DNA from 4 places in the Aliikangiella aequoris genome. Region 2 is predicted to be linked to each of the others. Evidence: predicted binding sites of a transcription regulator. Region 2 holds the regulator's gene; each other region holds the start of a gene.
What was found. Region 2 encodes sigma-54, which starts transcription at its own class of promoters, with help from an activator protein. Its sites were predicted from a motif close to TGGCACNNNNNTTGCTNT; they were not measured.

Region 1 (5,531 bases), 1.3 Mb from region 2:
AGTATTGCCCAAATAGCCGAAGTCAAAATAGCACAAGTGAAGGCTTGTTTGTTAGTGAACGAGCTCATTAAACTCAGCTGGTGAGTTAACCAATAGACGAGGCAAATATTAACGAGATGTAAAATAATATTTCCCGCTAAAAAGATCTCAGGGTGACCAGGCCAAGCATCTGCTGTGAGCATAAAGCTAATCAGAGAGACGGGGCGACCTGTAGGGCCTGAAATACCGCTAAAAGCGTATTCTATAAATGATTGCCAGTCAGTAACTTGTAGTATTGCCGGTAAGTTGGCTGTGTCATCGAAGAGAAATGCTCCTTCAATACCCAAAGAAAATAAAATGAGCGCTAAGCTAATTGTAAAAAGCATGAGAATTGCTTTTGAGTTAGAGAGGTTTTTTAACCACGTAGACATTTTTAGGTCGCTTTATAATTTTTGTAGAGTTTAGTGTGCAGAACTGTGTAACATTAGTAAATTTAGTAAGGCTATACTAGTTAAGAAATTGTAATAGTATGCTTACTGATTAGATATGTTTAACGGCAGGCTTTGGGGGCGTATTTATCTTCTCCGTTAAATGAGCAACTCCAACTTATAGAGCCGCCGTTATCGACAGGTGAAAGTCTAACAGAGTTTCCAGATATAACCGCACTCGCATCATTACCTAATTCGACCAAAATTACACCATTTTCGACAGAAGTTCTTAATGTGTAACGTCCACTGAGTGAGTCTTCCATTGGAATGCCCAAGTAGCCATTATCAACATTAGCGAAGGTGCCTTCATCCATGTAAATATCGCCAGTCATTGCCTTTATAGCACTGGTTAAAGCATAAGCTTCGCCAGCTTGGCTTCGAGCTACATAATCTTGATAGGCCGGAATAGCGAAAGCAGCTAATATTCCAATGATTGCAATTACTATCATTAGCTCAATTAAAGTAAAGCCTTTAGAGTTCATAATTTAACTTCCTCAATACTTAGGCAAAAATTAGCGTGATACATAATGCAAACATTAATTAACGTTTGAACAATTGAGTTTTAGGGCGGTAAGCGAGAGAAAGAGTGAAGCTAGGGTAGCTTCACTCATATAAAATTATCTACAAGCTTTAGGTGCGTATTTATCTTCACCAGAGAAAGAACATTCCCAGCTAATAGAACCACCATTATCTACAGGAGATAGCTCAACAGTACCACCGGCAATTGCAGCACTTGCGTCACCACCTAAAGTCGCTGTAATTACGCCAGCAGCAATTCCAACTTGTGTTACATACTTGCCAGAAACAGAACCTGCAGCCGGAATACCATCACTACCGCTAGCTACACCGGCAAACGATCCTTCATCCATGTAAACATCGCCAACTTGAACTTTAAGACCAGATGCAAGTGCATAAGCTTCACCAGCTTGTGAACGAGCTACATAGTCTTGATACGCAGGAATTGCGAACGCAGCAAGAATACCGATGATTGCGATAACAATCATTAATTCAATCAGTGTAAAACCAGATTGTACTTTTTTCATTTTAAATACCTCAAGTTGAGTTAGGATTTTAGTTATTTTGAAACGTAACTTTAAAAGTAGACCGTTTCGAAAAAAAAACAAGACAAAACATCTTGTAGTTAGTTCAGCAAAGATAGTGCCAACTTTGGTTTGAGGTTGCAAGAATAAAAGGAGATTATTTAATATAACGCTATTTTATTATTTGCGGCATAAAAATATCTTTAAAATCAAAAGGATATGATTTTTCAGATAGCTCTCACTGAGATGTCGATTGAGTTTTTAATATTTTGTGTGACGTAAGTCTCACTCCGCTGTTCACAGATTTTTAGCTTAATGATTATCAATGTGACAAATTGCGTCACATCTAATGTGCAAGAGTGACACATTTTGTAACTTAAGGTGTTAAATGAGCGCAATTGGTCAGTTAATTTAAATCAATTCGCATAGACAAGTCTAACGCTTGTATATTTTTGGTTAAGCCGCCAACGGATACGTAGTCTACGCCAGTAGCCGCTATTTCGCTGATGGTTTCAATATTGACATTGCCAGAAGCTTCTAATTTAGCTTGGTTACGATGTTGGTTCCTTAAACTCACCGCTGTGCGCATATCTGCAAGGTTAAAGTTATCTAGCATGATAACTTGAGCGTTGCCATCAAGTGCCAATTTTAATTCGTTAAGTGACTCTACCTCTATTTCTAACAGCTGATCAGGGTGGTTTTGTATCGCTTGGGTTAGTGCTTGAGAAATTCCACCACAGGCCATGATATGGTTTTCTTTAATTAAGAATGCATCGGATAAGCCGAGTCGGTGATTAGTTCCGCCGCCGGTTCTTACCGCATATTTTTGACCAAAGCGCATCCCAGGAATGGTTTTGCGGGTATCTAATAGTTTGCAAGCCGTATGCGAAATTTTTTGGTAATAATGGTTGGTGAGAGTCGCGGTTGCCGATAATGTCTGCAAGAAATTCATCGCAGCGCGTTCTCCTGTGAGTAAATCTCTTGCATTACCCGTAAGCTCACAAAGTAGTTGGTTAGCTTGGATTGGATCGCCGTCGTTAACGTGCCAATTTAAAGTAACCTTATTGCCAAGCTGTAGGAATACTTGGTTAACCCAAGCTTTGCCACAAACAATTCCTGGTTCGCGGGTTATCAGAGTGGCCTTTGCTTGCTTTTCTGCAGGAATAAGTTCTGCAGTGATATCTATATTGTCTTTACCAGCTAGATCTTCATATAGCGCAAACTCGCACATACGCTGAATTTCATGGTTAAGTAACTCTTCAAACTGTTGTTGATCCAACTTCTTGTCTCAATAGGGAAAAAATTGTCGTTATTCTAGCATTTAGCGATATTGCCGCAAGGTTAATTGTTTGCCTTTTTGGGCAAACTCGAGTCGCTTTAACACATTCATTCCCAGTAATATTTGCTCTCCTTGCATCCCAGGGAGTATCGCTCCTTCTAAGTCATACAGTTTAATTTCGCCAATCTCTAAACTATTGATGCGGGTTGTAGCTCCAACGGCAGTGCCGTTAGCGGTTTGAGAATAGCGTTTTTGCCCGGGTTCAAGTCCTAATGATGAGGCGAGCGCTCCTGGCACTGCAACGTTAGTTGCCCCCGTATCGAGCAGAAATGTCACGGGACGGCGATTAATGAAGCCATCCACTAAATAGTGTCCAGCACGGTTGGCATGCAAAACGACTTCAATAAACTCATTGTTGGTTTTGCTTAAGACATTTTGGTTAGGGTTGATTTGTTTTTCTTCCCAGTTGCCAAATAACCAAGTTAACAACAAAATAACAATAACCCACGCAATGGTTATCATTCTATTGCCAATAGGTTGAGTGTTCGGTGGCGGGTTATTGTCATTTGAGTTGTGCATAAAATAGGCTACTTTTTAAGGGTCACAATAGATAATTAGTTAAGACACGCTGGATTATGTGGGCTTCGCTCAATTAACTCAAGTAGTAAAATAGGTGTCCACTTATACTTATTACTATAAGTGAATTCAAGGTCATTACGAAATCGTCTAAAGGAATTTCATTTTGAGATTTTTTAGCATTCTAAGTTTCATTTTTAGTCAAACAGGCTCACACTTAATAAACGTTTAAGATTAAGTTTGAGTGTTTTGAGTTATAGGTCACACTGTATTTGGACGCAATCTACTATAGTAACTATCCCAGTATTCTGCATTATGTTGCTAATTCAATACTTGGCTTGTGATAAGTTGGCTGTTATGGCTTGTTGTTCTTTAAGGTAAATTGCTAGCCTAGTGACTAGGCTGTTTCTACTTTTAGTCTGAATACATGACAACCTTATTAGTAATTAATACCTCCTGCTAAAATGGCCTTTAAAAAAAAGGCAATAAGTAGCGTCACAAGCATGGCATTTAGCGGCTTAATTCTTATTCTAGTTAAACAAAGTAAAGGATAAGCGTTGTGGGTAATTCCAAAAGCCACATTTTAGATTTCAATTCAAAAAGCTTAAGCAAGCAAAGCGAAGGGCTATTGCGACCATTGCCGGCGCTAGTCGATCAGTCGCGCAAAGTTTGCCTTAAAGAGCTAGAACAGCTGCTTCACGCTATGTTAGAGCAAGCTGATGATCAACTATTTGATATGTCTAATAACGCTTATAACAATGCTCACTTTGAGGCAATGCGCCTATTGCGGCTTAAAAAAGAAGGTTTGTTAAAAAGTTTTTATAGTGAATATAATCAGTGCTTTAATTTACACCTCGGCAAGCAGTCTGCTTATCAAGACAACAGCTTAGAAGAAAGCATTTCATTTGAAAATATTGCTCTTGTAGAAGACGGCGAACTTGAAGAAGGTATCGCTATTGATACCATGGTAAAAAAGAGTCGAGCCAAAAGCTCTGCCGCTATCGAGCAAATTAGATTAAGGCTCGATACCTTAATTTCTGATCGCAGTATTGCTGCAGAGAATAATCCTTTCGAGCCAGCCTTTATTTGTAATGCGTTTAAACATGCCAGTTTAACTTTAGACATGGATCTAGAGTCATTGCTTGTTATTTATAAATTATTTGAACGAATGGTGACTAATAACTTAGAGCAAGTGTATGCTCATGTTAATCAGTTTTTTATTGATAAGGGCGTGTTGCCAGACTTAAAAAATACGTTTACAAAGCCGATTAAAACTCAGTCAGCGCGTACGCCAAATAATCGTTATGCGCATCAAGAAAACATCCATCAAGAAAGCACAAGTGAACAAAAAATAACTGAAAATGATGAGCAAGTAATTTCTTTATTGCAAAATTTACTTTCATCTAGACAAGCATCTATTTCTGTCGATGAAGCTCAAACTGAAATTCCTCACATGAATAAGGAACAAGCACCGGTTAATACCAATCAGCTAGTTTCTGCTTTAACTCAAGTGCAGTCAAACCAGTCATTTGACTCGCAAAACCTAGTAAATGTATTAGCTAATATTAAGACCCAACTTGGCACTCAACTAGCACAAAACGGGATAGGGGAATCAACGCAAAGTTTGGGGCAGTTTAATAACGATATGATTGATATCGTATCGATGCTGTTCGACTTTATATTAGACGATGAAAATCTTCATGCTGAAATTAAATCGGTAATTGCTCGGTTGCAAATACCCATGTTAAAAGTAGGTCTAGTTGATAGAAGCTTTTTTTCAGACAAAAATCATAGCGCCAGACTGCTACTAAATGAAATTGCGCGAGCGGGAATTTCTTGGAACCCTAGTGATGCTGATGCGACTCAAATGCTGCAAAAAATTGAATCGATATGCAATGAAATTATCACCAACTTTAAAGATGATGTGCATATTTTCGATAACTTACTGAATGACTTCCAGTCTTTCAGAGCTCAATCACGTCAGCGTGCAGAAATTTTTGAGCGCCGAACAAAAGAAGCAGAAGAAGGTAAAGCGAAAGCTGAGTCTTCGCGTAGCATTGTTAATAAAGAGCTAAAAAAGATTTGCTTTAAAAAACATGTACCTCCAGCGGCTAAGTTGATGCTTAAAAACGTTTGGGCGCATGTGATGCTTTTAGAGCGCCTAAAAGG
Region 2 (5,531 bases):
GGCCAGTATGGCCGAGTTCTAGAGCCTAAAAATACTTTTTTGGTGACAGGTATTATTATAGTAACGCGAGATTGATTTCTGGCTAGTGTTTGAGTCTAATTGTTGTAATTTTTTGTGAATCAATCGACGTTATTGGCTTGTAGCTTTATTAAAAATTTGTAATAGCGCATCATTGCAGTGTGCATGGCGTATTTGGGCAACAACAGAAGGCTCAGACAATACTTTTGCAATAGCTGCTAAGCATTTTAACTGCGCTTCGTCGGCTTGTTCTGGAACCATGATGGCGAAAATAATATCAACAGCTTGGTTGTCGGGGGCGTCATAATCGACTGGTTCTTCTAATAGAATAAATACAGCGGTTGCATCTTGGCAAGATTTTACTCTGCCGTGCGGTATGGCAATACCGTTGCCCAACGCAGTAGAACCCAGTCTTTCTCGGGTTAACAAGCTCTCAAATATTTCTTCCGAAGGGCAGCCGATACGCTTGGCTAGCTCTTCACTAACTTTTTCGAGCACTTTTTTCTTGCTACTTAATTTTAAGTGGCAAAAAGTTGATTCTGGTGTGATTAGCTGGCTAATTTTCATTTAAACAACATTCTTAAAAATTAATAGGGCCTAATGTGTCGCACTCTAACACATTAGGCCCTGTTATATTTAGTGGTATTTTTACAATTCTTACAATTTTAAAGGATTAATGACGAATCATCTTTTCTTTGTGCTTAATCACCTGCCTATCGAGCTTGTCCACAAGGCTGTCGATTGCGGCATACATATCTTCTGATTCACTATTAGCAAATATTTCACCGCCGTTAACATTTAACTTTGCTTCAGCAATTTGGCGAATTTTTTCGACTTGTAAAATCACGTGAACATTATTGATATGGTCAAAATGACGCTCGATTTTCTCAAACTTGTCATACACGTAGTTTCTTAAAGAGTCTGTAATATCAAGATGTTGACCGGTTAAATTAATTTGCATAATTGTATTCCTTCGTTTGTGGATGGAAAATTAGTTGATTATTAATTGACTAAAACTATTAATAATCAGCCTAATACTTAAAGAATCAATATTACCGCGTTGTTTAAAGTAGTCTCTTTCGCTCGTTTGAAGGCGGAATAGACATAGCTTCACGGTATTTTGCTACCGTACGACGCGCAACTTTGATTCCTTGATCTTTTAACAAATTGGCTAACTTACTGTCGCTTAATGGTTTGGCTTGGTTTTCTGCACTAATTAACTTCTTTATAACAGCTCTTATGGCTGTTGACGAACACTCACCGCCTGCCGTAGTGCCGACATGGCTAGAGAAGAAATATTTTAATTCAAAAATGCCACGTGGGGTGTGCATAAACTTTTGTGTTGTTACTCTTGAAATCGTTGACTCGTGCATGTCGACTTCTTCTGCTATATCGTTTAGCACCAATGGTTTCATCGCTTCTTCGCCGTACTCTAAAAAACCAATTTGCTTTGATACAATACATGAAGCTACTTTAAGTAAGGTTTCATTTCGGCTTTGTAAGCTTTTAATAAACCATTTGGCTTCTTGCAAATTATTCTTTAAATATGTGTTGTCTGGGCTATTGTCGGCGCGCTTAATCATAGCCGCATATTCGTCATTAATTTTTAGCTTGGGGGTGCTACCACCGTTGAGCTCTACTCCCCAAATACCGTTGCTGTCTTTGCTCACAAACACATCGGGAATGATATACTGCGCGGTGTTTTCCGTGAGCTGATTACCTGGTCGCGGATCGAGCGTTTGTATGAGGTCAATAGCAGATTTAAGTTGGCTTTCGCTAATGTTCATAGCCCGCATAATTTGCCGGTAATTGCGACTTGAAAGGTGCTCAAACTGCTGTTGAATGACTTTTTCGGCGAGGTCTGCGCCTTCAACACCAGCTTTTAGTTTTCTTAATTGAATGATTAAACATTCTTGTAAGTTTCTTGCGGCAATGCCCGCAGGCTCAAAACTTTGTAATAGGTGCAGCACGGCTTCAACTTCGTCTACTTCGACCGACTCAATTGACTCTTGCTCTACCAGTTCGTCATATTCTTCAGCGAACATAGCAACGACTTCTTCTAAGGTGGTTTGCAGATAGCCGCGATCATCTATCGAGTCAATCAATATAGTGGCTATGGCGTAGTCAATATCAGAGAGGTTAGTCATATCAATTTGAAATTGAAGTTGATCACGAAGTGATTCGCTCGTTTCGCCTTGGTAGTCTAACTGAGTCCCATCGCTGGCGTTATAGTTGGAGTTTGGCCCCTGTGAAGTGTATCCCCAGTCTTCCCACTGAGTGTCGGTTTGTAACTCAGAGGCTATTTTATCATCAGCTAACTGATCACTGGTGTCTCTATCAACAGAGGATTCTGCATTGGGTTTTTCTTGGGGAGTATTTTGTTCTGCATTCGAAGTCTGTTCTTCAAGCGCTTCTGCCTCTAAAAGTGGGTTAGAGTCGAGCGTTTCTTGAATTTCACTTTGAAGGTCTAAATTTGACAATTGCAACAATTTAATCGCCTGCTGCAACTGAGGCGTCATGGTTAGAGATTGACCAATTTTAAGCTGTAAAGATTGTTTCATTCAGTTTTATTGTCCAGAGACTTGCCATGCGTCTCTCTTATTTATAACTATAGCAGTTAAATTCTAGTCAGGTGAAAATTGTCGTTACTAATTGACAATAATCCGTATGTTTTTTAATTGGTTTTGTTTACCGTTAATCTTAATATGCAGATCATTTGGACCATATTCAAGTGCAAAAGTGCATAAAAATATTTCTGCTTATAAAATGTACTAAAAGTGTAGCGTTTTAGTGGTATAAAACTTTAATTGGGTATGAATCGTTGGAGACAGAGTAAAATTGTATCTTGGCTTTACAAAGTAAAGTTTTCGCCAAGGTAGACCTCTTTGACTTTTTGGTTGTTGAGTATTTCTTGCGGCAACCCTTTGGCTAATAGGTGACCGGATTGAACGATATAAGCACGTTCACAAACATCGAGTGTTTCACGTACATTATGATCGGTAATTAAAACGCCTAAACCGCGATCGCGCAAATGTTGAATGATTGATTTAATATCGCTAACAGAAATAGGATCAACGCCAGCGAAAGGTTCATCTAATAGAATAAATTTAGGGTCATTAGCAAGTGCGCGAGCTATTTCTACTCGCCGGCGCTCTCCACCAGAGAGTGCCATACCTTGGCTTTTGCGAATATGCGTAATTTGAAACTCTTCTAACAAGCTTTGCACTTTAGCTTCTCGCTGCTGAGCGGTTAAGTTTTTATTAAGCTCTAAAATTGCCATGATATTCTGCTCAACCGACAGCTTTCGAAAAACTGATGCTTCTTGAGGGAGATAACCGATACCTAGTTTGGCTCTTTCATGCATTGCTAAATCGGTAATATCGCGTTGATCCAGTGATATGCTTCCTCGGTCTGTATTGACTAAGCCTACTATCATATAAAAAGAGGTCGTCTTTCCAGCACCATTAGGCCCTAGCAGGCCAACAATTTCTCCAGTTTTTACTTCTAATGAAACGTCGGAAACAACTTCTTTTCCTGAATAAATTTTTGCAAGATTTTTGGCGCTTAAGTGACTCATTATTTTGGCTTCTTTTTTTGTATAATTTCTACTCGGCCCGTACTCATTTTGGGAATTTCAATTTGACCGTTATCAATTTGATAGATTACTTTTTGAGCTCGTATCGTTTCTTGTTGATTAGTTAGAACCACATCGCCTATGAGAGTAATTGTTTTAGTTTGCTCTGCATAGGTCAACTCTTTAGCTTTGGCATGTATTTCCATAGCGCCTTGCTGTGTTATGTTTAATTCTAAGGGAGTACCTTGCACTTTTAACTCAAACTCAGGAGATTGCGTTGAAGTTAAATGTGTACCTTGTATTTTAAGGTTTTTTGTATTGTTTTCTTTTTGGATCATGACGACATTGTGCCACGCTTCGATTGCTTTAGTGCTCTCAACATAATTAATTTTATTGGCAAAAAGCTTCCGTTCTGGCATGGGGGCTTTTGGGGTTTGCATTAATATGGCGGGAGAGCCATGAATTTCGACCTGTTTGTTGGCACTATTTTTGGCATTAAAGGCAATGATTTTGTCCCCATTAATTTGATTGTTTTCGTGTAAAAGTTGCGCATTACCTAAATACTCCATGACATTATTTTTCATGTTGCCATTTAAGCTGTCGCTGGTGATTTTAAAGTTGGTATTGGCTTGAACATAACAAGCAAACAAACTAATTAAAAAGAGCTTGCTAGCTTTAATTGCTTGCTTCATTTTCAACTCCAAGAGTGATGACTTTTTGATTTAAACTAAATGTTTGCTGCTCAAAATCGACTTCTAGCCCTTGCGCCTTAGTCATAAAATTTGATTGTACTAAATTTACGCTGCTTGCTGTGCGCGCTTTCTTTTGATTTAAAAACACACTAAGATCGGCGGCGTAAATTTTTAACTCATTGGGTGCAGCAGAGCCAAGTTGCTCTGAGGCCGCTTGTTGTATTTCTACATTAGAGTCGAGCACTAAGACTTGTTTTGCGTGATCAAGTTGGCCTGTTTGTGAGGTTATTTTCCATTGGCTTTGTTCTACTGGCTGATTTAATGGTTCATTTTTCGCTAAATCAAACTGTTTTAGCGTTATTACCGGAGCCGTCAGTAACGAGGTGTCTTTAGCTTGAAAGTACTGTAGCTGACGCGCTTTTAATTGGCTTTCGAGCAAACCATTTTGATTAAACTGAACAATGCGCACTCCGGCAAAATAATTGTCGGCTTCAACCACAGGTAAACTTTTTGAAATAGTTTTTACGTTAGGTTGCGACGGCAAAAGGCTAATTATTAACAAGCTAGTTGCTAATATAATAACTAAGAGCAATTTAGAACGATTGTTCATTACTTTAAGTAGCTAGTTAAAATATTTTCAAGTTTGTTTTGAGCTGAGAGTAGTAAGTCTGCTACTTCTCTCACTGCGCCACTTCCCCCAGACTGAACTGTTACATAGTCTGCATTTTGGCGTACAAACGAGTAGGCGTCTGCGACTGCTATTCCTAATCCAGCAAGTTGCATTAAAGGTAAGTCGGGAAGATCGTCGCCTATATGAGCTACCTGATTGGGCTGCAGATTTAAAGATTGAGTAATTTCTTTAAAAGCCGCCCGTTTGTCTGAATGCCCTTGATATAAAATATCGATTCCCAGTTCTTTTGCTCTAGTTTCCACAATTGCTGACTTTCTTCCGGTGATTATCGCGACTTTTATACCGGATTTTTGAAGTAGCTTGATGCCTAAGCCATCTTTAATATTAAAGTTTTTTAGCTCATCACCTTTTTGAGTAAAGTAGACTTTTCCATCACTCAGTACGCCATCGACATCGCAAATCAGTAGTTTAATTAGCGCTGCTTTGGCATGTAAGTTGGGCATTTTTTGTTGTACTAGCGAATCAAAAACAATGGGGGTACTAAAACTAGGCTCGCTCATTTAGACGACTCCTGCTTTGAGTAAGTCGTGCATATTTAAGGCACCAATTGGACGCT
Region 3 (5,531 bases), 1.8 Mb from region 2:
ATCTTACTTAGCCTTTATGCAAGAAATTGAGAAGCTCAAAGGTGTCTTGCGAGCAACTCGGCCAATTGATTTAAAGCGCTATGAAAACTCTGCTGAGCATAGTTGGCAAGTGGCTTTAACCGCCTTGATGTTTAAAGACTTAGCCGATCACGAAGTGAATATTGATAGAGTCATTAAAATGCTCTTAATACACGACTTAGGTGAGATAGATACTGGCGATAGTATTGTTTACTCAAGCGAAGCGCAAGACAATAAAGACTTAGAAGAGCAAGGTGTAAAACGAATTTTAGGCTTGTTGGGCGAGAATAAGCTGAACGAGTTTTTGCCTTTGTGGCAAGAATTTGAAGCCGGAGAAACTGCCGACAGCCAGTTTGCAAGAGCTATCGATCGCATACCGCCGCTATTGCATAACCTAAATGACGACTATCATTCATGGCGCAATCATAACATTCAATTAGAGCAAGTATTGGAGGTTAATAGTCGCATAGAAAAAGCCAGCAAAAGCTTATGGCAGGTATTAAAGACTAAAATTGAAAGTGTCTTTAACCAAGGCTTAGTTCATCCAAAAAACTAAAGTTTTTAGTTGCAGATAGCTTGACGTTAATTAACGCCAAGCTATTGTCAAAAATGCACAAATAAAATTGAAAAGTTTAATTCTGCTTAAATATCGGCATGCATCATTCTTTTAAGCAATGGTGCCATTAACAGGTAAACCGCAGCGGCAGCTAAACCAATTTGAGCCGACAACCAAAATGCGTCTTGGTATTTTGCTAATGCGACTGTGTTATCTACGACTTCACCGGCTAAGGTTTCAAGCGAAGTTAAGCTACTGAGTTGGGCGGCAATAACATTGGCATAGGCTAGGCCAAGAAATAATGCGCCCATCATTAAGCCTACGACTCGTTGCACAGACAACTGAGTAACGGCTGATAATGCAATGGGTGAAAGACTTAACTCGCCGAGCTCTAATACAAAATAAGCGACAACTAAATACCAGGCACTCACTAATCCATTTGCATTTGGCAGTTGGGTAGATATAGCCATTACAACAAAAGAAAGCCCCGCGAATGCGAGCCCTATCGCCATTTTATAAGGTTTACTTGGATTTCTGCCTTTATTGGCCAGCCAAGGCCATAACCATGCGAAAAATGGCGTTAATAAAATAATAAAGAAAGCACCGGTTGAAACTAATTGTGAGGCTTCCCAATTGATTCCTAGCATTTGCCTATCCATTAAACGATCAGAGTAGGCTACCCAGCTACCGTAAGTTTGTTCGTACAGCCCAAAAAATAACAGAATAGCTATCACAAAGCTGAGTAAGGCAATCATTTGATCTCTTTCTACTTGGCTACAGTGCTTAATTAAGAACCAAGCGATGCCGCTTAACATGATTAAAGCGGTTAAATGCATAAACCAAACAACAGGGCTGAAGCCTTCAGTGCCACTAAACAGGGCTATGGCGAGAGAGTGGGTCTGAATTAGGCCCCAAACAAGTACGACACCCACTAGGGCAGCTGCATAAATCCAATATTCAACTTTGATGCTAAACTTTTTTTGGTTTAGTTTGGCAATATCTTTACACTCCGCTTTGCCTTGGAGGTGCTTTTGCCCAAATATAAACACTAACAACCCTAAAAACATGCCAATTCCAGCTAAACCGAATCCATATTTCCAGCCGTAAGTTTCGCCAAGAAACCCGCAAATTAGTGGCGCGAGCCAGGCCCCAACGTTTATGCCAGCGTAAAAAATAGTAAATGCAGAGTCTCGCCTTGGATCTTCTTGCGCGTAGAGGTTGCCTACTATGGTCGAAATGTTGGGTTTTAAAAAGCCAACTCCCATACAAATTAATGCCAGTGAAAAGTAAAACACTTGTAATGCAGACTCATCGCGAACTACTTCGCCGTCAATTAAAGCGGCTTTGTGGCCTTCAAATGCCATGCCTAGGTGACCTAAAACGAGCAAGCTAGCACCAAAAATTACTGCTTTTCGCATGCCTAAATAGCGATCCGCAAGTAGCCCGCCGATTACGGGTAGTGCGTATACTAGCGCGCCATACGCACCGAGTAGGCTATATCCATTTTCATCAGTAAATAGGTGATATTTAATTAGGTAAAGAAATAAAAGTGCTTTCATTCCATAGAATGAAAATCGCTCCCACATTTCGGTTAAAAAGCAGATATAAAGCCCTTTGGGGTGTCCTAAATATTCGACAGTTGGAGCGGTGGGTGAGCTATTTGGCTGCTGCATAGGTGTGATCCGTCAGTCTTGTAATTTTTATTAAAGTGTACCGAGAAATAAACCACTTGGCCATGTTTATACAAGTGGGCGAGGGAACGAGCGGTAAAAAAGCAAAATGTTGCAACAAACAGCGTAGCTATTAGTTTGCTGATTGTTGCAACAAAAGGTTGTGATAAAAAATTGTGATAAAAGACGGCGGTAAGTCTAATCGAAACGGCTTTGGCGTAGTTTATCAAAGGTGATTTGAATTGAAGCAATATGTGATGCTAGCGCTTTCACTAACTGTTCATCGGCAATATTGCGAATGCTCTGACGATAAAAACTCAGTAGCTTACGCTCGTTAAATTCTAGCTCCTCAATAAACTGCGAAGGAAAAGCCAATTGATCTTGCTGTAGTTTCGACTGATACCATTGTGCAATAGACTTTGCCGGTTCATTAATTAGCGGCTTGTGTTTGAGCGTTGCGTAGCTTGCTGCTCTAGACTCAACTAAAGCGCTCAACATGGCTTTTCGCTGCGTTGCCATTTTTAGCATTATATTCCGTAATGTTTTTAGTTGGATTTGCTCCGCGATTGTTTGAAAAAAAATAAAGCTTGTTTCGGTTAGCTTAGCAACCTCAAAAATCACCGTTGGGTCGGTCGCATTTAATCGACCAATTTGCTCTAACTGACGCTCTCCCATAATCAACTCCAAGGTGTACTAAAGCGTTAAAAATTGAAAAAGAGCCCGCCGAAGCGGGCTAAACGACTGGTTAATTACTTCACTGCCAGGCGGTTTTCTACCTTCTTCACTTCAAACGTATTTTTGGCAATTTGTTGTACTAAATCTTTTTCTGCTTCCGACTCAACCGTTCCATTAATTACCACTCGACGATTATCTGTATCAATATCAATTTCGGTGCTATCGATCTCGGTATTTAATAAAAGCTTGGTTGAAATTGCGGTGGTTATTGACGCATCCGTAATATCTGACATTATCGAATCATCATTCGAGTCAGCTTCTTTTTCGCTATCTGCAACAATTAAGCGGTTTTCAACCTCTTTAATACCCTCGACACTTTTAGCAAGTTCAGTTGCAAGATCTTTTTCTACTTCATTGTCAACTTTACCTGTAATAACAGCGACACCATTGGTCACATCGGTTTCAATTTTCAATGGGTTAAGGTGTTCATTAAGAATGATCACTGTGTCAAGCTTACCGTCTAACCAAGCGTCATTCATAGCGCTTTCTGACTTATCATTATTAGCCATTGCTGGAAGCGAAAGTGCTGTTGCCACAACTAAAGGAATAAGCGATTTGTTCATTGAAAATTTCATGCGATTCTCCTTTTATAGTAAACAAAAATTAATTCAGCCATTATTTAAAAGTACATCAATATCGCTGAACCTCACTCTAGGAAAAGCAAAGTGCATGCCACAATTGAAAATAGCTTTTGAAGCCCCAAAATAAAGGTCATATCAAGCTGCTTAGTCACTTTATTGGTTGAAAGTGATACCAGTTAGGTATTAATTACAAAGGAACTTGTTAAAATTACAAGGATGTTTTAAATTAAGTTTCGCTTTCGTTGAGCCAAAAGGAGAATTCAACGTGGTTAGTCCAAGCATGTTATTGCATATTGTCGATAGCTCATTAAATGAGCAATTAAGAACTACTGAGTGCATTACCCAATTTGAAATTGTAAATACAGAGAGCAACGCTTGGATTGAGACATGTGTTAAGAGCGCCTGTGATATTGCTATTGTACAAGTGGATGGCTTTTCTAAACAGGATTACGACGCACTAATAGAAAGCAAAATTTTATCGGAAATTGATGTCATATTTATTAGTAATGGTGAGCCAAACGAAGCCATAGATAACGCCATGTTGCGAGGGGTAACTTATCACTTAAGATTGCCCATTGATTTTAAAGTGTTAAAAGAGCTTTTAGATGAATTATACCAAGAGGTAAGTCAGCATAAGGCATCTTCCTCTAAGGCGATTAAAAGCGAGCTTGATCAGTTTGGCTTACTAGTTGGCTCTTCTGCAGTAATGCGCCGTTTGTATCGAGTTATTCGTAAAGCTGCTGACTCAAATACTAACGTATTTATTGTAGGAGAAAGCGGCGCGGGCAAAGAGCTAGTTGCGCACACCATTCATTTAGCTAGTTCACGCTCTGAAAAACCATTTATTGCCATTAATTGCGGAGCATTAAGTCCCGAGTTAATAGAAAGTGAACTTTTTGGACATGTTAAAGGATCGTTTACAGGGGCTAATAAAGATAGAAGCGGCGTGTTTGAACAAGCCGACGGTGGCACGCTGTTTTTAGATGAAGTAACAGAAATGCCTATTGAGCACCAAGTGAAATTGTTACGCGTGTTAGAGTCAAATGAATATCGGCCAGTTGGAAGTGAAAAAGTAAAACTAGCCAATGTAAGAGTAATAGCGGCAACTAACCGTGAAGCATCCGAAGCGATTAAAAATGAATTGTTCAGAGAAGATTTATATTTTCGTTTAGCTCATTTCCCTATTAGAGTTCCGCCGCTTCGAGATAGAGGTAGTGATATTTTAGGCTTAGCCAATCATTTTTTAGCTTATAGAAATGCTGAAGAAGATAGCGCTAAAGGCTTTACTGCTAATGCAATAAGTAAAATATCTGAATACGACTGGCCAGGTAATGTGCGAGAGCTAAAACACGCAATAGAAAGGGCATTTATATTAGCTGAAGATATGATTGACTCTGAACACTTAATTCTAGAAGATGAGTTAAGGGGAGAATCACAGTCTGTTACTCAAACTGTACCTTCAGGTATTCCGCTAGAAGAAATTGAACGACGAGCAATAGAAAAAACTCTGCAAGACAACGAAGGAAACAAATCAGAAACCGCTGAGCAGTTAGGAATAAGTGTAAAAACCTTGTACAACAAATTAGAAAAATACGATAAAGCCGAGTAATGATATTACTAATACAACTAGAACAAATAAGCTAAAACCAAATAAGCAAACCAAAGTGCTCATGCCAATAGAAACGCAGGATTAACCTGCGTTTCTATTAACTATGTTTTAGCAGTCTTTGTCTTTAGCATCAACGGTGTCTTTAACTTTTTCGCAAGCATCTTCTATTTCATTACCTACGTCTTTAGCGATCTCGTCGACTTTTTCTCCTGCTTTTTCTGCTGGACCTTGTTCTTCACACGCGCTTAGGAACAATACTAATACTAATGATAATGGGTATAATAATTTCATTTTTTTTCTCCTAGTTTAAAAGTTGCAATTAACTGTAAGCTATAAAGTCTGAAAAATACTAAGCTGTATTT
Region 4 (5,531 bases), 240 kb from region 2:
CAAAGTGTTGGGGGGCTAGTTGATATTGAGTTTCTTGCGCAATATTTTGTGCTTAGTTTATATTCGCAAAGCGCCATTGCGCAAAAAGATCAAGTTGCAATTCCTTATAACATGGTTGACTGCCTGCAAGTTTCACAAGCTTACGATTTGCTGAGTCTTGAAGATGCCAGCTTTTTAGTAAAAACTTATCGTCAGTTTAGGAATCGGCTTAATGAAAATGCCTTGTTAGATAAAGGTAGTTTAGTAGCTAACGAAAAATACGCAACAACTGCTAAAAAAGTTGAGCTAATTTGGAAGACGTATTTATCAAATTAGCTCACAATTTTTCATTTAATTATTGTCAGCCACTCACCGAATAAGGACAGCGCTAATTAACGATTAAACTGCATTATTAGTAGTTGGACTGCTTAAAAATTCTGGGTAGGCTTCTAAGCCGCACTCTGCAATATCTGCACCTATGTTTTCTGATTCTTCATTAATTCTTATACCCATTAATTTTTTTAACGTAAACCATGCGACACTACTGGTAAAGAAACACCAACCAAAAATTACTGAGGCACCAACTAATTGAGTGATTAATGTGACGTCTTTGGTTAGCGGCACAAGCATTAATCCTACTAAGCCTGCAGTGCCGTGAACAGAAATTGCGCCGACAGGATCATCAATTCGAATTTTGTCTAAATATTTAATTGAGAAAAAAGCTGCACTTGCGCCCACACAGCCGAAAAATACTGCCTGTAATGGCGTGGGAGAGTCTGGCGCTGCGGTAATGGTGACAAGACCTGCAAGTGCGCCATTGACGATTAAAGTAAAGTCGGCTTTAGCATAAATAACCAAGCTTAATAAGTAGGTCATTAATGCGCCAGCGGCGGCAGCTGCATTAGTATTAACAAAAATATCGGCGACCGTATTGGCATCGCTAAAACTACTAAAGCTAAGCTGTGAGCCTGCATTAAAGCCTAACCAGCCAAACCATAAAATAAAGGTTCCTAAAGCGACTAGCGGCATATTACCGCCGGGGATAGGTTTAATGCCTTTATCGCTGTAACGACCTAAGCGCGGCCCTAAAAAAATGACCCCAGATAACGCCGCACTGGCACCAGCCATATGGACAATGCCAGAACCGGCAAAGTCGCTAAAGCCCAGCCCTCCCTCACTTGTTGGCGCACCTAAAAAGCCACCGCCCCAAGTCCAATAGCCTTCTATAGGGTAAATTAAAGCGGTAAGCACTATAGTAAACAGTAAAAATGCTGAAAGCTTCATGCGCTCTGCCACTGCGCCCGAGACGATTGACATTGCGGTGGCCACAAAAACAACTTGAAAGAAAAAGTCTACTTTTCGAGACTGAGTTGCATCTGCTGTGGTCGCTTCTATGCCAAAGCCTAAAGTAGGAAGCCAGCTTGCAGCAGGATTGTTTTGATACATTAAGTCATACCCTACTGTTTGAAATGCAATGCAAGCAATAGAATAAAGTAAAAGGTTTTTAGTTAAAATCTCAGTCGTATTTTTGCGACGAACAAGACCGGCTTCTAGCATGGCAAAACCAGCTGCCATCCACATAACTAGAGCACCGGAAAAAAGCAAGAAAAGGGTATTAAATAAGTAGTCAGTTTGACTAATCAAGGAAGCTTGCATGATAGTTATCTCTCTAAAGTTTGTCTAATTGTTTTATAATGTGAGGCTTTCTATAAACCACCACTAGATTGCTTTTAAATCGATTTCACGAGTTCTAATGCGGAGCGAATGGGCTAGCTCCCAAACAAAAATCTTACCGTCACCTGGGCTTCCCGTGTGACTGACATCGACAATACTTTGTATTACTCTGTTTAAGTCTGCTTTAGTCACTGCCATTTCTATTTTTACTTTAGGCACAAAGCGGCTGGTGAAAGTATTACCTCTATATATTTCTGGAACAGCTTTGTGGTTACCAAAGCCTTTAACTTCAGTAATTGTCATACCATTAATTCCATCTTGGATGAGCTTGTCGTATACATCGCTTAGTTTGAAAGGGCGTATGATAGTGGTCAGCCAATACATAAAGTTCTCCTAAAGTTAGTTGTTGTAATCTGCTTAGTTAATAAAAATAATCCTTAGTCCTAAATTGATTTTTGCTGGTACTAAGCTTTAGGTATTTCAATTGTCGTGCCAGAAATTCATTGGGTTTTTATGGAAAAATGACTAGAATTGAATTGCCTTAGTTTACTTTTGGTGCAAACAAGCCCATTGGCTAAGTCAGAGTGTTCTATTTTGGGGCGTTTGGTTGGTGTTATCTTTTAAAAAATGGCCAACTACAACTAGGTATAAGCTATAAAAATCTATCAGCTAAATAAGCTATCAATTATAGGGCGAGTAAAAACTACTCGAGGAGTCGCGCATGGAAAACGATACGAAAAAAACGGCGAGCAATACAATTCAAGTAAAACCCAGCGAGCTGCCAGTATGCTGCCCCCCTAAAAGCCAAGCATTATGGAACCAGCATCCACGAGTCTATATTGAACTTAATAGTCAGCAGCAAGGTGAGTGCCCATATTGTGGTAACGAGTTTGTCCTTAAAGCAGAGTAAATTGAGATGCAGCAATTTTCCATCAAAGGATAACAGGGTTAAATGTTTCAAGAAGCTGCATAATTTTACATTAATCAAGATTAGTTACATTTATTTGCGCTTCGAAGCGCTCTTATTCTGGCAAAATAGCGTTAACTATAGTGCCTTTCGATTGACGTTGTTTAGCAAATTAGCATCACTGGCGTTTGTCAAAGTAACGAGCAATTTCAAATAAAGATAAAAATTGGGGAAAATATGAGTTTAGCTAAGTCCATTTTGCTAGGTTGTGGCATATTTATATTAGCCATAGTTGGCTTTGTGATTATGCTTGCCAACAAGCCTTTACCACCTAAAAAGCCAGAAAAACCAACCGCGCCTTTAGTGCAAGTTTATGCGCCTCAACCCGAAACCGTTGACTTTACAGTCGAAGCTCACGGAGTGGTAACTCCGCGTACCTCCACAATGATTATTTCGGAAGTTTCTGGCGTGGTCCAAACCGTTGCCGATAAGTTTGTTGCCGGCGGTTATTTTGAAGCAGGTGAAGTCATGCTGCAAATCGACCCTACAGATTATCAAGTAAGTTATGAGCAAGCAAAAGCCAAACTAGCTGGGCAGCAAGCCAAGTATCAACAAGAGGTCGCCTTAGCAGAGCAAGCAAAAAAAGAATGGGACCTCACCGGGCGCGCACGAAATAATGCACCAGTATTAGCTTTAAGAGAGCCCTTTTTGAAAGAAGCAAAAGCTAATGTTGATTCAGCACTAGCTGATTTAAAACGCGCTGAGCAAAAACTTGCACGAACTACCATCATCGCGCCTTATACCGGAATGATTAAAAGCAAGCATGTAGATGTAGGTCAATATGTTAGTGTTGGGTCACAATTGGCAGAAACCTTCGCCATTGATTATGCTGAAATTCGATTACCCTTAACCGATCAAGAACTCGCCTTTATTAATGTCCCTAACTGGAATGATATAGACTCTAAAGAGGTGCAAGTAGCGCTTCAAGCTCAATATCAAGGTAAGCTAAATACTTGGCATGCAAGCTTAGTCCGTATGGAAGGCGTAGTAGATGAGCAAAGCCGAGTGCATTATGCGGTAGCTAAAATTAACGACCCTTATGGAGTACTGAGTAGTGCCAATAAAAGTAATAAGCTGCCTCCTTTAAAGATTGGAACTTTCGTCACCGCGGTTATTGCCGGTAAAACTCAAGCAGGCTTAATATCAGTACCCCGTGAAGCGTTTCGAAATTTAAATACAGTATTAGTGGTTGATAAAGACAATAAGCTGCATCTAAGAACTGTCAATGTGGTTCGCACCGAAAGCAGCGTAACCTATATTGATGAAGGGCTAAAAGAGTTTGATCGGATTGTAATGACGCCTTTAGAGTCGCCTGTTGAAGGCAGCAGCGTACGTGTTGACGGTGATGCAACACCACCAAATGTCACTAAAGAAACCGACATAGTCGCTCAAGATTAAGTTGCGGTTTACAAGACCGCCGTGGCCTTGCTTTTTTAAACGCTAAACACGAATTTTAAATGGATAACCCATGACCCCAACATCAAAAAACGCAAGTGGATTAATTGCATGGTTTGCTAATAACGCCGTTGCAGCAAATTTGCTCATGATCTTTATTATTCTTGGCGGCTTAGTTTCTTATCAAATGATGACTAAGCGAATGATGCCTGATATTCAACCAAATTTGGTGCGTATTAGCGTACCTTATTTAGGTGCTGCCCCTGAAGAAGTAGAACAAGGTGTGGTAATTAAAATTGAAGAAGCAGTGCAAGATGTTAAAGGCATTAAAACGATTTCTTCTACGGCAAGTGAGGGGGCCGGTACTGTGGTTGTTGAATTAACCAACAGCACTGACTTAGACGATGCCGTAAACGAAATTAAAATGAAAGTCGACTCTATTGCAACTTTTCCTGGTGAAACAGAAAAGCCCGTCATTTCGAAAGTAGAGTTTACCGCCGAAGTGATGTGGTTAAGTGTTTACGGCAATATGGATCGTCGAACTCGGCAAAATATTGCGCAAGAAGTGCGTGACGAAATTATGGCATTACCGGATGTGAATAAGGCGGAAATTTTAGGTAATCGCCCCTACGAAATTGCAATAGAAATTCCGGAAGCGGTATTACGATCTTACGACCTTTCACTGTCTGAAGTTGCGGCAAATATTCGCAAGTTTTCTATTGATCTTCCCGGTGGTTCTATAAAAACCGATGGTGGTGATATCCGCTTGCGTACTATAGGGCAAGCCTATACAGGAGCCGAATACTCGCAACTGGTTTTACGCACTAATGCCGACGGCACACGGCTGCTGTTGGGCGACATTGCGAACATTAATGACGGTTTTGTAGAGTCTGACGGATACGCGAGATTTAATGGAGAAAAAGCAACTGTCATTCGAGTTAAATCAGTAGGCGAACAGAACGATTTAGAAATTGCCGCTGCAGTTAAAAACTATGTTGCCAACAAAATGAATACCTTACCACAAGGTGCAAAGATAGAGGTGTGGGCTGACGGCTCTTATTACCTACAGCAACGCCTTGATATGATGTTTGACAATATGCTGATGGGGATCATATTGGTGTTTATTTTGTTAACCCTATTCTTGCGTCCTAAAGTGGCATTTTGGGTATTAGTCGGTATTCCAATTTGCTTTTTTGGTGCGTTTTTATTTATGGATAAAGTGGGCGTTGTATCGACTAATATTAACTTTCTATCATTGTTTGGTTTGATCTTAGTTTTAGGTATTGTCGTTGATGATGCGATTATAATTGGAGAAAGCATTTATAGTGAAATTAAAGAAAGAGGCCACTCGGTTGAAAATGTGATTAGCGGCGCCAAGCGAGTTGCGGTACCTGCTACTTTTGGGGTACTCACTACCATCGCAGCGTTTTTACCAATGCTTACTTTAGACGTTATGGTGGCGCCTTTTTTTGAAGCTATTGCTGTGGTAGTCATACTTTGTTTAATTTTTTCTTTA

Region 1: ACUR5C_RS06345 (pilin) is a predicted target of sigma-54. The motif match lies at 1,614-1,631, and genes of this name have one in related genera.
Region 3: ACUR5C_RS03850 (BON domain-containing protein) is a predicted target of sigma-54. The motif match lies at 3,637-3,654, and genes of this name have one in related genera.
Region 4: ACUR5C_RS13005 (P-II family nitrogen regulator) is a predicted target of sigma-54. The motif match lies at 2,131-2,148, and genes of this name have one in related genera.

Annotation. Positions count from the first base shown of each region.
Region 1 covers NZ_CM132298.1:1,449,017-1,454,547, forward strand. The annotation lists gene ACUR5C_RS06335 (tetratricopeptide repeat protein) at 1-410, opposite strand, end outside; gene ACUR5C_RS06340 (pilin) at 530-949, opposite strand; gene ACUR5C_RS06345 (pilin) at 1,085-1,510, opposite strand; gene nadC (carboxylating nicotinate-nucleotide diphosphorylase) at 1,914-2,786, opposite strand; gene ACUR5C_RS06355 (retropepsin-like aspartic protease family protein) at 2,829-3,365, opposite strand; gene ACUR5C_RS06360 (DUF1631 domain-containing protein) at 3,922-5,531, shown strand, end outside.
Region 2 covers NZ_CM132298.1:2,767,128-2,772,658, reverse strand. The annotation lists gene ptsN (PTS IIA-like nitrogen regulatory protein PtsN) at 130-585, opposite strand; gene hpf (ribosome hibernation promoting factor) at 692-979, opposite strand; gene ACUR5C_RS11990 (RNA polymerase factor sigma-54) at 1,083-2,579, opposite strand; gene lptB (LPS export ABC transporter ATP-binding protein) at 2,870-3,595, opposite strand; gene ACUR5C_RS11980 (LptA/OstA family protein) at 3,595-4,284, opposite strand; gene lptC (LPS export ABC transporter periplasmic protein LptC) at 4,268-4,894, opposite strand; gene kdsC (3-deoxy-manno-octulosonate-8-phosphatase KdsC) at 4,894-5,475, opposite strand; gene ACUR5C_RS11965 (KpsF/GutQ family sugar-phosphate isomerase) at 5,476-5,531, opposite strand, start outside.
Region 3 covers NZ_CM132298.1:858,715-864,245, forward strand. The annotation lists gene ACUR5C_RS03835 (HD domain-containing protein) at 1-574, shown strand, start outside; gene ACUR5C_RS03840 (peptide MFS transporter) at 661-2,247, opposite strand; gene ACUR5C_RS03845 (hypothetical protein) at 2,443-2,919, opposite strand; gene ACUR5C_RS03850 (BON domain-containing protein) at 2,994-3,554, opposite strand; gene ACUR5C_RS03855 (sigma-54 interaction domain-containing protein) at 3,826-5,169, shown strand; gene ACUR5C_RS03860 (hypothetical protein) at 5,278-5,460, opposite strand.
Region 4 covers NZ_CM132298.1:3,004,823-3,010,353, reverse strand. The annotation lists gene glnE (bifunctional [glutamate--ammonia ligase]-adenylyl-L-tyrosine phosphorylase/[glutamate--ammonia-ligase] adenylyltransferase) at 1-315, shown strand, start outside; gene amt (ammonium transporter) at 379-1,635, opposite strand; gene ACUR5C_RS13005 (P-II family nitrogen regulator) at 1,699-2,037, opposite strand; gene ACUR5C_RS13000 (zinc-finger domain-containing protein) at 2,375-2,563, shown strand; gene ACUR5C_RS12995 (efflux RND transporter periplasmic adaptor subunit) at 2,798-4,018, shown strand; gene ACUR5C_RS12990 (efflux RND transporter permease subunit) at 4,089-5,531, shown strand, end outside.